3 regions of the Arthrobacter sp. V1I9 genome follow, and region 1 is predicted to be linked to each of the others. Evidence: riboswitches for the same ligand, from Rfam matches in the RefSeq annotation. Region 1 holds a riboswitch; each other region holds the start of a gene.
The links. A riboswitch is a leader RNA that binds a small molecule or an ion and turns the genes downstream of it on or off. The one in region 1 is predicted to bind S-adenosylmethionine.
Positions count from the first base shown of each region.

Region 2: it holds a riboswitch for S-adenosylmethionine, as region 1 does, so the genes downstream of both, QFZ70_RS06285 (aminotransferase class V-fold PLP-dependent enzyme) here and QFZ70_RS00350 (DUF1737 domain-containing protein) in region 1, are expected to answer to the same signal.
Region 3: it holds a riboswitch for S-adenosylmethionine, as region 1 does, so the genes downstream of both, QFZ70_RS11740 (bifunctional o-acetylhomoserine/o-acetylserine sulfhydrylase) here and QFZ70_RS00350 (DUF1737 domain-containing protein) in region 1, are expected to answer to the same signal.

Region 1 is NZ_JAUSYU010000001.1:77,106-80,963, forward strand. Features, by position in the region: gene QFZ70_RS00340 (O-succinylhomoserine sulfhydrylase) at 1-846, opposite strand, end outside; gene QFZ70_RS00345 (rhodanese-like domain-containing protein) at 847-1,257, opposite strand; gene QFZ70_RS00350 (DUF1737 domain-containing protein) at 1,254-1,532, opposite strand; SAM riboswitch class IV at 1,546-1,660, opposite strand; gene QFZ70_RS00355 (hypothetical protein) at 1,813-2,067, opposite strand; gene QFZ70_RS00360 (TetR/AcrR family transcriptional regulator C-terminal domain-containing protein) at 2,299-3,012, shown strand; gene QFZ70_RS00365 (aminodeoxychorismate lyase) at 3,080-3,858, opposite strand, start outside.
Region 2 is NZ_JAUSYU010000001.1:1,331,621-1,335,478, reverse strand. Features, by position in the region: gene QFZ70_RS06295 (ribosome small subunit-dependent GTPase A) at 1-660, shown strand, start outside; gene hisN (histidinol-phosphatase) at 709-1,521, shown strand; SAM riboswitch class IV at 1,679-1,792, shown strand; gene QFZ70_RS06285 (aminotransferase class V-fold PLP-dependent enzyme) at 1,828-3,267, shown strand; gene QFZ70_RS06280 (class I SAM-dependent methyltransferase) at 3,377-3,858, shown strand, end outside.
Region 3 is NZ_JAUSYU010000001.1:2,481,307-2,485,164, reverse strand. Features, by position in the region: gene QFZ70_RS11750 (CPBP family intramembrane glutamic endopeptidase) at 1-378, shown strand, start outside; gene QFZ70_RS11745 (VOC family protein) at 627-1,265, opposite strand; SAM riboswitch class IV at 1,431-1,546, shown strand; gene QFZ70_RS11740 (bifunctional o-acetylhomoserine/o-acetylserine sulfhydrylase) at 1,590-2,915, shown strand; SAM riboswitch class IV at 3,011-3,126, shown strand; gene QFZ70_RS11735 (homoserine O-acetyltransferase) at 3,139-3,858, shown strand, end outside.

The DNA of each region.
Region 1 (3,858 bases):
CTGCTCCAGCCATTCGGCCAGCTGAAGGGCTGAAGCCGAAGAGTGGTTGACGCGGAGGGCCATCGTCTCAAGGCCTTTGGTGAGCACCCAGGCGTTGAAGGGGGACAACGACGGGCCGGTGTGGCGCATAAGCTGCTTGACCGGGCCGTCAATGAATTCCTTGGTGCCGAGGATGGCGCCGCCCAGCACCCTGCCCTGACCGTCGATGTGTTTGGTCCCGGAGTAGACAATCACGTCCGCGCCGAACTTTCCGCACCGCTGCAGCAGGGGAGTGGCAAAGACATTGTCGACCACCACCGTGGCACCTGCCGCGTGCGCAAGTTCGCTGACAGCGGCGATGTCCACAATTTCCTGCATCGGGTTGGACGGCGACTCAAAGAAGACGGCGGTGGTGGGCTGGGACAGGGCATCGCGCCACTGCTCCAGGTCCGGGCCGTCCACGAACACTGTCTCCACACCCCAGCGCGGCAGGATTTCGTTCAGGATCACAAAGCAGGAACCGAACAGCGAGCGGGCGGCAACCACGCGGTCGCCGGCAGCCAGCAGGGCACCCAGGGCGGTGAAGACGGCGGACATGCCGGACGCTGTCGCGAAGCACGCCTCGGTGCCCTCGAGGAGGCGGAGCCGCTCCTGGAAGGTAGCCACGGAGGGGTTGCCGTAGCGGGAGTACACAAAGCGCTCGTCCTCGCCCGTGAAAGCGCGCTCTGCCGCAGCCGCGGATTCATACACGAACCCTGAGTTCAGGAACACCGCCTCGCTGGTTTCCTGGAAATTGGTGCGGTCAAGTCCGCCACGGACGGCCTGGGTGTCGGGGCTCCAGCCGGCGGCGTCTTCGTTAAAGGTCACTTAGTTCTTTCCGAGATTGGTGGGCAGGCCGCGGTTCTTCCAGCCGTTGACGGTGCGTTCGCCGTACCGGTCGGGTTCGCCCTCGAAGCCCTCCAGCACGTTGTAGGAGGTGAAGCCGGCCCGGGTGGCAGCAATGGCGGCCGCGATGGAACGCTGCCCCGAGCGGCACAGGAATACCAGTTCGGCCGAAGCGTCCTCCGGCGCCTGCTGCGTCAGGTGAGTAATAAAATCCGGGTTGGGGATGCCCCCCGGGAACGTCCACTGGATGAACAGCGGATCGTTGTCGGTGGCCTTTGTGTCCGGGATACCGATGTGGGCCCATTCGCCTTCGGTGCGCACATCCACCAGGATGGCGCCCTGCTCCAGCTTGTCCCATGCCTCCTGGGGCGTCAGGTCTCCTGCGTAGCTCATGCGTGGCCCTCGCCGTCGAACTCAAGGTCGTCGCCCGCGGATTCGAGGTCATCCACGGCGGTAGCAACTGCTGCATCGGCGGAAGCGATGGCTGCCGGAAGAACCAGGGCTTGCGCAACAATCACCTTGCCGCCGTTGGACGTGGCGGCAGGGCTGCCGTGAAGCACATAGCCCTCGGCCAGGGCGGTCGAAACCCGTTCACAGAAAGACCTGTCATCGGGCCCGGTAACGAGCCGGTAGGAGAGTCTTTCTTCAGGGGCAGGTGCGTCAGACACGACGGATCTCCTTCTTTCACGCTTGCAACACGATTCGGTCGATATGCCGAGTATTCACCTGAGGCACCCCGCCGCGAAAGGAGGGTTGCCGACCGGCCAGTCAGGGCTTGACGCCGGTACTCATTACTCCCCAAAAAAGTAACACTTGGCGCGCGGCACCGCATCGCCGCCGTCGTCATGTTCCGTAACTGAGCGGGGCGGCCGCCCAGCTGTTGGAGCAAACGAAAGGCGTGAAGGGCTGCCCGCTGGGGGGCGCTTCACGCCTTTCCTTTGATGTCGTTTATACGATCCCGGGGCAGCTCGCCAGGATGTAGTCGGCTGCGGCCGGACCCTTCATCCGCAGGCCGTTATGGCTCGGGCTGATCCTGTGCTTCATGCCTGCCCAGAAGGCGGCTTCCATTCCGGGTGCCTGCTGGTTGATGAAGCACCAGCTGGTGTAGAGACCATAAAGGCGGTCACCGCTGAGGCTGTGGTCGGACGCTTGGTCGAGGTGGGTGGCTTCCTGGAGAAAAAGATCGAACTGCGAATGTGCCATGACGGCGTCCCTTCGCTAAGTGCGTGTGTACCGCCGTTCGGCTACAGCAGCGAAATCCTCAATGCCCTGCACGGGGCCACGGAGGGGTGATCGAGACCTTTGGAATCGATGGATTGAGCGGTGTCAACGCCCTTACTACAATGTAGACTTTACCCGTAGACTACATATACAGCAAGCGTTTGGAGATACCCTCTCCAGAACGCTTGCCGCCGGCTCCAGAACGGAAAAATCATGCCCTCCCCGAAAACCCCCGGCCCTGCCAAGGGCCGCGCCCCAAAGGAGCGGCTCAACCGTGATCTGGTGCTCAACAAGGCATTGGAGCTGGTGGACGCGGAAGGCCTTGACGCGCTGACCATGCGCCGGCTGGGGCAGGAGCTGGGCCGGGATCCGATGAGCCTTTACCGCTACGCAGAGAACCGGGCGGCGTTGCTCGATGGCGTTTCGGAGCTCGTTCTCAACGAACTGCCCATCCACCCGGAGGACCCCGACTGGAAAGCCCAGCTTCGGCACATCGCGCATAACCTTCGGCGGCTCGCGCTCGAACATCCCAACGTGGTGCCGCTGCTGGTGACGAGGCCGCTCTCCACTCCGCTGGGTCTGCGCCCGCTGGGCACCCTGCGCCCGCTGGAGCAGATTCTCGCCCTGCTGATTGGCGCCGGATTCAGCCCTGCCGACGCCCTCCACGTCTATAGGGCCTACTACGGGTTCCTCTATGGCCACCTTCTGAACGAACTGCAGGAGTTCGTGGTTGACCCCGAAGAGAATGAAGTGCTGCTTCGGCTAGGGCTGCACCGGCTGCCGTTCAAAGAGTTTCCCCATCTCCGTGCGTTGGCTCCGGCGCTCGCCGAATATGACGGCGAGGCTGAGCTGGACCAGGGCATCACCATCCTGCTTTCCGGCCTCGAAGCGCAGCTGATCGCGCAGCCAAAAGCTCCCCCCGCTTAGCGGCGGGAAGTGCGGCAGCTACTCGAAGGAAGCCCGGCGGCGGTCGGTACTGCGGCAGTGGAAACCGCTACGCGATGCTGGCAAACAGCTCGTTCAGTTCCGCGGTCAGCTCTTTCTGCACCGCCGGGGTGCCCACGTCTTTGCCATCGATGCTGTTCACCGGAGCAAGCAGGCGCACGCTCGAAATGAGCCAGACAGCGTCGGCGTCCAAAATGTCCTGGGGCTCCAGCGGACCGTACCCCAGTTCCCAGCCGGCCGCTTTGGCGGCGGCGAACAAGGCACCCTGGGAGGTGCCCGCGAGGATACCGCTGTCCAGCTGCGGTGTGATGAGGCGCTTGACGGACGTACCGTCGTCGGCCGTTTCCACGTGGGCCATCAGCACAGTCGACGTGGGGCCCTCCAGGACGCGGCCGTCGGAGGAGATGAAGATGACGTCGTCGGCACCCTGCTTGTGGGCATGCCGCAACGCCGCCATGTTGACCGCGTAGGAGAGCGTCTTGGCGCCGAGCAGCAGCCACGGGGCACGCTCGGCAACGTCGCTGTCGTAGCCCCGGTCGAGGAGGATGACGTCGATGCCGGCCTCGCGCTGGCGGCGCCCGGCCGCTCCGACAGGGGAAACCTGTACCCAGGAGGTGGGGGCTGAGGCGCCTTCGGCTCCGCGGGTCACCACGAGCTTGACCACCAGTTCATCGTCGGACCCGGAAGCAGGCTGATGCTGGGCGCGGTGTTCGGACAGGGCAGTGGCGATGGCGCGGCGCCATACCTGCTCGCTTGGAATGGCGAGGTCCAGTGCCTCGGCGGAACCCGCCAGGCGGTTCAGGTGGGCCTGGATTTTCCGCACTTTGC
Region 2 (3,858 bases), 1.3 Mb from region 1:
GACGCCGGGATCGAGCCGATCCTGCTGGTCACCAAGGCGGACGTCAAGGATCCGGCGGAGCTGCTGTCCAACTACACACACCTCGACTTCCCCGTGATCATCAGCCGGACAGCCGATTCCAGCGCTTCCGGCATCGACGCCCGCTCTGACGACGGCCTGTCCGCCCGCCTCGACAGCAATGCCGTGGCCGAGCTCCGGGGGTACCTGGATGAAAAAGTGACTGTCATGCTGGGGCATTCAGGCGTAGGCAAGTCGACGATGGTGAATGCGCTGACCGGGGCTGAACGGGCCACCGGCGGCGTCAATGCCGTGACAGGGCGCGGGCGCCACACGTCGTCGTCGGCGCTGGCGCTAAGGCTGGCGGACGCTCCTGTGGGCAGCTGGATTATCGATACCCCGGGTATCCGCTCCTTCGGCCTGGCTCACGTGGATCCTGACCGGATCCTGCGCTCCTTCCCGGACCTCTCCCCCGGCATCGATGACTGCGAACGCGGCTGCAAGCACACAGCCACCGCCGTGAACTGTGGGCTGGACGCGTGGGTGGGCGGTGGCCATGCGGGTGCCACCGGGGAAGCGCGGCTGGCCTCGCTGCGCCGCCTGTTGGGCACTGACCCGCGCCTGGATGCGCAGGAGACAAAGGAGCTGGGCAGCGTCAACTGACGGTGCCGATCTCCCAGCAGATCAGCGCGCAGGCGGTAGTTTGGAACCATGATCCAACCTGCTTCAAGCTACAACGATGACCTGCGCCTGGCCCACGTCCTGGCAGATTCCGTGGATGACCAGACCATGAGCCGCTTCAAGGCCCAGGACCTCCAGGTGGAGACCAAGCCTGACCTCACGCCGGTCACCGACGCGGACAAGGCCGCAGAAGAAGCCATCCGCGGCCAGTTGTCCCGTTCCCGTCCGCGTGATGCCGTACTCGGGGAAGAGTTCGGCAGCACCGGCCACGGGTCCCGCCGCTGGATCATCGACCCCATTGACGGCACCAAGAATTTCGTCCGCGGCGTCCCCGTCTGGGCCACCCTGATTGCCCTGGTGGATGAGGGCGAGCCCGTTGTTGGGGTGGTGAGCGCACCCGCCCTGGGCAAGCGCTGGTGGGCGGCCAAGGGCATGGGAGCCTACATGGGCCGGTCGCTGGCTGCAGCCACCCGGCTCCGTGTCTCCAACGTCGCCAGCCTGTCCGACGCTTCGCTGTCCTACTCCAGCCTGGGCGGCTGGAAGGAACGCGGCAACCTGGACAACTTCCTGGGCCTCACCGAGGACGTGTGGCGGACCCGGGCTTACGGCGATTTCTGGTCCTACTGCATGGTGGCGGAAGGCTCCGTGGACATTGCCTGCGAACCTGAACTCAACCTTTACGACATGGCGGCACTGGTGCCGATTGTGGTGGAAGCGGGCGGCCGCTTCACCTCACTGGAAGGCGAGGACGGGCCGTTCGGCGGCAACGCGCTGGCCACTAATTCCATCCTGCACTCCGAGGTGCTCCGCCGGTTGAACCCGGACCTGGACGACCTTCTCTAACACCTTCATCGAAGAATCGGCGACGGGCACCTCCCAAAGGAGGCGCCCGCCGTCGTTTATTCGGCCAAAGCAGCACTTATCGGCAGGTGCGTAACAAAGCGCTTAACATTCGAGCTGGCTTCAAACCTTCCTGCCCCATGTCCTACTCTCTTAAGCAGGTCACGAGTGCCAGCGCGAAACCCCGGTTTGCTGGCCGGCAACCCTCCAACCGCGGTGGGGTGCCCCGGGTGACGACCAGGCCGGTCCGGAACGGATGCGGCAAGCGCGGATTCCCGGTACAGGGAGTCCTTTCGAAGTGAGGTCTCTGTGACTACTGCCACCGTCTCCCCCAACGCCGCCGCCCAGCCTGAAACAGTCCAGCCTGACGGCGCTGCCCCCTTTGATGCCCGCCGCGCCGTCGCCGGCCGGCCGCTTGCGGCTGTCACCGGCGCTGAAATCCAGGCACCGCTGATCTCCGGCGGCCACGTCCGGTATGCGAACCTCGACTACGGCGCCTCCGCTCCCGCCCTCTCCCTGGTCTCGGCCTACCTCAACGAGATCCTGCCGTTCTACGCAAGCGTCCACCGCGGGGCCGGCTATGCGTCCCAGATCAGCACGTCCGTCTACGAGAATGCCCGGAACATCGTCCGGGAGTTCGTGGGCGGCCGCCCGGACGATTCCGTGATCTTCACCCGGAACACCACTGACTCCCTCAACCTGCTGGCAGGCTGCCTGCCAGCAACGGACGGACGGCCCGACGGGGACGTCCTGTACCTGGACATTGAACACCACGCGAACCTGCTGCCGTGGCAGGGCGTCCCCCACCGCAGCATCGTTGCCGCCGACACCATCCCCGGCACCATCGAGTCCGTGCGCGCCGAACTGGAACAGGGAGGCGTGAGCCTGCTGGCCGTCACCGGCGCCTCCAACGTCACCGGCGAGATCCTGCCCATCCGGGCCCTGGCCACGCTCGCTCACGAACACGGCGCACGCATTGTGGTGGACGCAGCCCAGCTGGCGCCGCACCGCCGTGTCAACATCGCCGCGGATGGCGTGGACTACCTCGCTTTCTCGGGCCACAAGCTGTACGCACCGTTCGGCGCCGGTGTGCTGGTGGGCCGCCCGGACTGGCTCGACGCCGGAACGCCCCATCTCGCCGGTGGCGGCGCCGTCAAGGAAGCAAGGCTCGACGGCGTCAGCTGGGCCACCGGCCCGGCCCGCCACGAGGGCGGATCCCCCAATGTCCTGGGCGCAGCCACCCTGGCACGCGCCACGCAGGTGATCGCCGGGCTGGACCTGGACCGGTGGCATGCCCATGAGTCGGGCATCCGTTCCTTCCTGGTGGAGGGCCTGCAGAAGATCGACGGGGTGACCGTCCACCAGATCTTCAAGGACACCAACCCGGATACGGACACCATCGGCGTGGTCAACTTCTCCGTGGAAGGCTATGACGCCGGACTGGTAGCCGCGTACCTGTCCGCCGAGCACGGCGTTGGCCTGCGGGACGGCCGTTTCTGCGCGCACCCGCTGCTGAAGCGGCTCGGGCTCCCATCCGGTTCCCTCCGTGCCAGCTTTGGAGTCGGTTCGCGCCTTGAGGACGCAGAACGGCTTCTTACGGGCATCGAGTCGCTGCGCCGCAACGGCCTGGGGTGGGACTATGTGGTGGACGCAGGACGCTGGGTTCCCGCCAATGACACCCGGACCTATCCGCACTGGGCACCCAACACGCCGGGAACTGCCGGGGCTGCCCCCTGCATCGACGACTGATTGCTGCCGACGCCGTCCTGCCTTGCTGACACTGCCTGCTTTCCTGCCTCTAGGGCGTGTGCGGTAGATTCGAAGGATACCCAAGGGCATCAGACAAAGGAGGCCACACGTGGTACGGGGTGGCCCCAAACTTGATCACGGACGGCGCCGGGAGCTCGGCCAGAGCTTCCAGGACGGCGGCCGGCACTACCAGCAGGTCCGTCCGGGCTATCCGGACGAAGCAGCTCAATGGCTGGTGCCCCCGGGCGCCCATGATGCGCTCGACGCCGGTGCCGGCACCGGTAAGTTCACCGAACTGCTGCTGGACAGGGGCATGTCGGTCACCGCTCTCGATCCCTCTGCGGACATGCTCGAACAGTTACGGGCGCACTATCCCGCTGCCACGGCGATCCAAGCTACCGCGGAGGCGACCGGCCTGCCCGCGGGGGCCTTCGACGTCGTCAGCGTGGCCCAGGCCTGGCACTGGTGCGACGCCCTCGCGGCGAGCACCGAACTTGCGCGCGTCCTCCGTCCGGCCGGGAAGCTGGGCCTGATCTGGAACCAGCTGGACACATCCGTTCCCTGGGTCCACCGGCTCTCCCGGATCATGCA
Region 3 (3,858 bases), 2.4 Mb from region 1:
AGGGCGCTGGGAATCACCACGGCGATTATTCCCAGTGCGCTGGACGCCTATTGGTGGACCGTGCCGGTGCTGGTCCTGTCCGCCATGCGCCATGCCGTGGTCGAAGAAGTCATCGTGGTGGGATACCTGCTGGACCGGTTCGCAAAGTTCGGCTGGAGCGTGCCGCTGTCCATCATGGTGAGTTCCCTGCTGCGCGGCAGCTACCACCTCTACCAGGGCTTCGGGCCCTTCATCGGCAATGTGGTGATGGGTGTCGTCTTCGCCTGGCTGTATACCCGGACGCGCCGGGTAATGCCCCTGGTGATCGCTCACGCCCTGCTGGATATCGTGGCATTCGTTGGGTTCAGCCTCTTTGGCAAGGCCGTAGGACTGGGCTAGGAGACGGCAAGACAACGCCAGGCAGTGTCCGCGTACGTCACGGCGGCCCATAAACCCATCATGACAAGGGGGTCTGGCATTCCAGCGGGGGCTGGTGTGCAACTGGTGCTTCACAAGAAATGGATTCGGCCGCCATCAGCGGGTGACGCCGTTGTCACCTGCTGATGGCGGCCGAAGCTTAGGAGGGCAGTCTGCAGCACCTACCCATGCCGAGGCCCGGGCAAAGCTGCCCGGGCCCAGGGAGAGGATTAGATCGTCACAGCTCCGTTGGAGGTCTCGAACGTCACCGAAAGGATTCCGGGGGTCCCGTGCGGTGCCACCCACTCCACGGCTACGTCTTCGAGCGGCTTCTCCACCGGCTCACCCAGCCATTCAGTAACGCGGGCAGCGGAACCGGCGATAGTCAGGCAGCTCATCTTGACGTTGCTGTCGTACGCGTTGGACGGGTGCAGGGACGGGTCGCCCTCCCACTTGAGCATGTAGGGAACCTGCGGGTCGGCGATCAAACCGAGGATGCCGATTTGCTTCCAGACCAGTTCGCGGCCGTCAGGAAACTTGCGGTTGCCGTTGACCGAGGACCGCCCGAGCCGTTCTTCGAAGGGGGCCAGGTCGTCAACCTCGACGCACCAGCCCATCCAGCCGCCGCCGGCTGCAGACCGTGCACGCACTGCCTGCCCGAAGGGAGCCTTGTCCGAAGCGGGGTGGTCCAGGACCTCCACCACTTCGAGGTACTTGTGTCCCGCTAGCGGGATGATCATATTCCGGGTTCCGAACCGCGGGTGTACCCCGCCCTTCACTGCCTCAACGCCGAGGGCAGAGGAAATACGTTCGGTGGTGGCAGCCAGGCCATCGTGTTCACAGGCGTAAGAGACGTGATCCATGCGCATGGCAACATCTTGGCACTTTGTGATCGGGCTCTCAGCTAAGGGTAGCCTTACTGGGATTTCGTCTTGTGTACCGTCATTAAGCCCCCGCCGGGCCGAGGAAATCTTCCTGACTATGTTCGTCACAATCCTGTCCGGCAATCAACGCATGTTCCTACACTGAGCTCAGGTCATGAGCGCCAGTGACAAGCCCCGGCTCGCTGGCCGGCAACCCTCCATCCGCGGTGGGGTGCCCCGGGTGAGGACCTGGCTGTCCGGCACCGGCCGGATGGCAAGCGCGGCCCGCGGTGCTTCCAGCATGCCGGGCCCATGTCAAAGGAGCCTTAGTTGTCCAACGGATGGTCTTTCGAAACCCGCCAGATCCACGCCGGCCAGGAGCCGGATGGCGCCACGGGCGCCCGTGCACTTCCCATTTACCAGACCACGTCCTTCGTGTTCCCCACTGCTGAAAGCGCCGCCAACCGCTTTGCCCTGGCCGAACTGGCCCCCATTTACACCAGGATCGGGAACCCCACCCAGGAGGCCGTGGAGCAGCGGATTGCCAGCCTTGAAGGCGGACTGGGGGCGCTGCTGCTCAGCTCCGGACAGGCTGCTGAGACTTTCGCCGTCCTGAACATCGCCGAGGCGGGGGACCACATCGTGGCCAGCCCCAGCCTCTACGGCGGCACCTACAACCTCTTCGCCCACACCCTGAAGAAGTTCGGCATATCAGTCACCTTCGTGGCGGACCCGGACAACCTGGAACAGTGGCGCGCAGCAGTGCAGCCCAATACCAAGCTCTTCTTCGGCGAGGTGGTATCCAACCCGCGGCAGGACGTCCTGGATATCGAAGGGGTGTCCCACGTCGCGCACGAGGCCGGCGTGCCCCTGATCGTGGACAACACCCTGTCCACCCCGTACCTGATCCGGCCGCTGGAATGGGGCGCGGACATCGTGGTGCACTCGGCCACCAAGTACTTGGGCGGCCATGGTTCAGCCATCGCCGGCGTGATCGTGGATTCCGGAAAGTTTGACTTCGGCAAGGACCCCGCAAAGTTTCCCGGCTTCAACACCCCGGACCCCACCTACAACGGACTCGTCTACGCCCGGGACCTCGGTGCCGAAGGCGCCCTGGGCGCCAATCTCTCGTACATCCTGAAGGCCCGGGTGCAGCTGCTGCGAGACCTTGGCTCGGCAGTGTCGCCCTTCAACGCCTTCCTGATCGCCCAGGGTCTGGAGACGCTGAGCCTTCGGGTGGAGCGGCATGTGGCCAACGCCCTGGACGTGGCTCAGTGGCTGGAGTCGCGTGACGACGTCGAATCGGTCGCCTATGCCGGGCTGCCCTCCAGCCCCTGGTACGAGCGGGGCCGGAAGTACGGCCCCAAGGGGACCGGCGCCATCGTCTCGTTCAACCTCGCCGGGGGCGCGGAGGCAGGCAAGCGCTTCGTGGACGCCCTGGAACTGCACTCCCACGTGGCAAACATCGGTGACGTCCGTTCGCTGGTGATCCATCCGGCGTCGACCACTCACAGCCAGCTCTCGCCGGAGCAGCAGGTGGTGGCCGGCGTGACCCCGGGCCTGGTGCGGCTTTCGGTGGGGATCGAGCATATCGATGACATCCTGGCAGATCTCGAAGCCGGTTTCCGGGCGGCCAAGGACGCAACCGGCGCCTAGAGATACCCAGGGCACCCAACGCGGCACAAGCCGGGGAAGTCACAACCAGTCACACTCTTGGCGGCAGGCAGGGGCTGTTTCGTACACTCGAACCAGGTCATGAGTGCCAGTGACAGCCCCGGCTTGCTGGCCGGCAACCCTCCTTCCGCGGCGGGGTGCCCCGGGTGAAGACCTGGCCTGCCGGTCATTCGACGGCGGGCAAGCGCGTAGAAGAGGTCTTGCCATGACGGTTACCGTCACCCGTACAACTGTCCCTGAACATGGGATTGTCCGTTATGCCTCCATCGGGGGACTGGAGTTGGAAGCCGGCGGATACCTTCCGGACGTCACTCTGGCCTATGAAACCTGGGGCACCCTGAACGCGGACGGCAGCAACGCCGTTCTGATCGAACACGCGTTGACAGGCAGCACCCACGTGACCCGGGGCGACACCGAGGAGCCCGGCTGGTGGGAACAGCTCGCGGGGCCTGGTGCGCCGGTAGATACAAACCGTTTTTTCGTGGTGTCGATCAATATCGTGGGCGGCTGCTACGGGTCCACCGGGCCGTCGTCGTCCGCGCCGGACGGAAAGCCTTGGGGTTCACGTTTTCCATTGGTCACCCTGCGGGACAGCACCCTGGCCGAGGCCCGGCTGGCCGACCAGCTCGGGATCGGGAGCTGGTTTGCCGTGCTGGGCGGTTCCATGGGCGGCGCCCGTGCGCTCGAATGGGCGGTCACGTTTCCGGAACGTGTGCAGCGCTGCGCAGTGATCTCCGTGGGCGCCGCGAGTACCGCCGAGCAGATCGCTTTCGCCCAGGCGCAGACACTCGCCATCCGGCAGGACGCCAACTTCAACGGCGGTGACTATTACAACGGACCCGCCCCCGAGCAGGGCCTCGCCCTGGCCCGGCGCATCGCCCACATCACGTACCGCTCCCCGCGGGAACTGGACGGACGCTTCGGC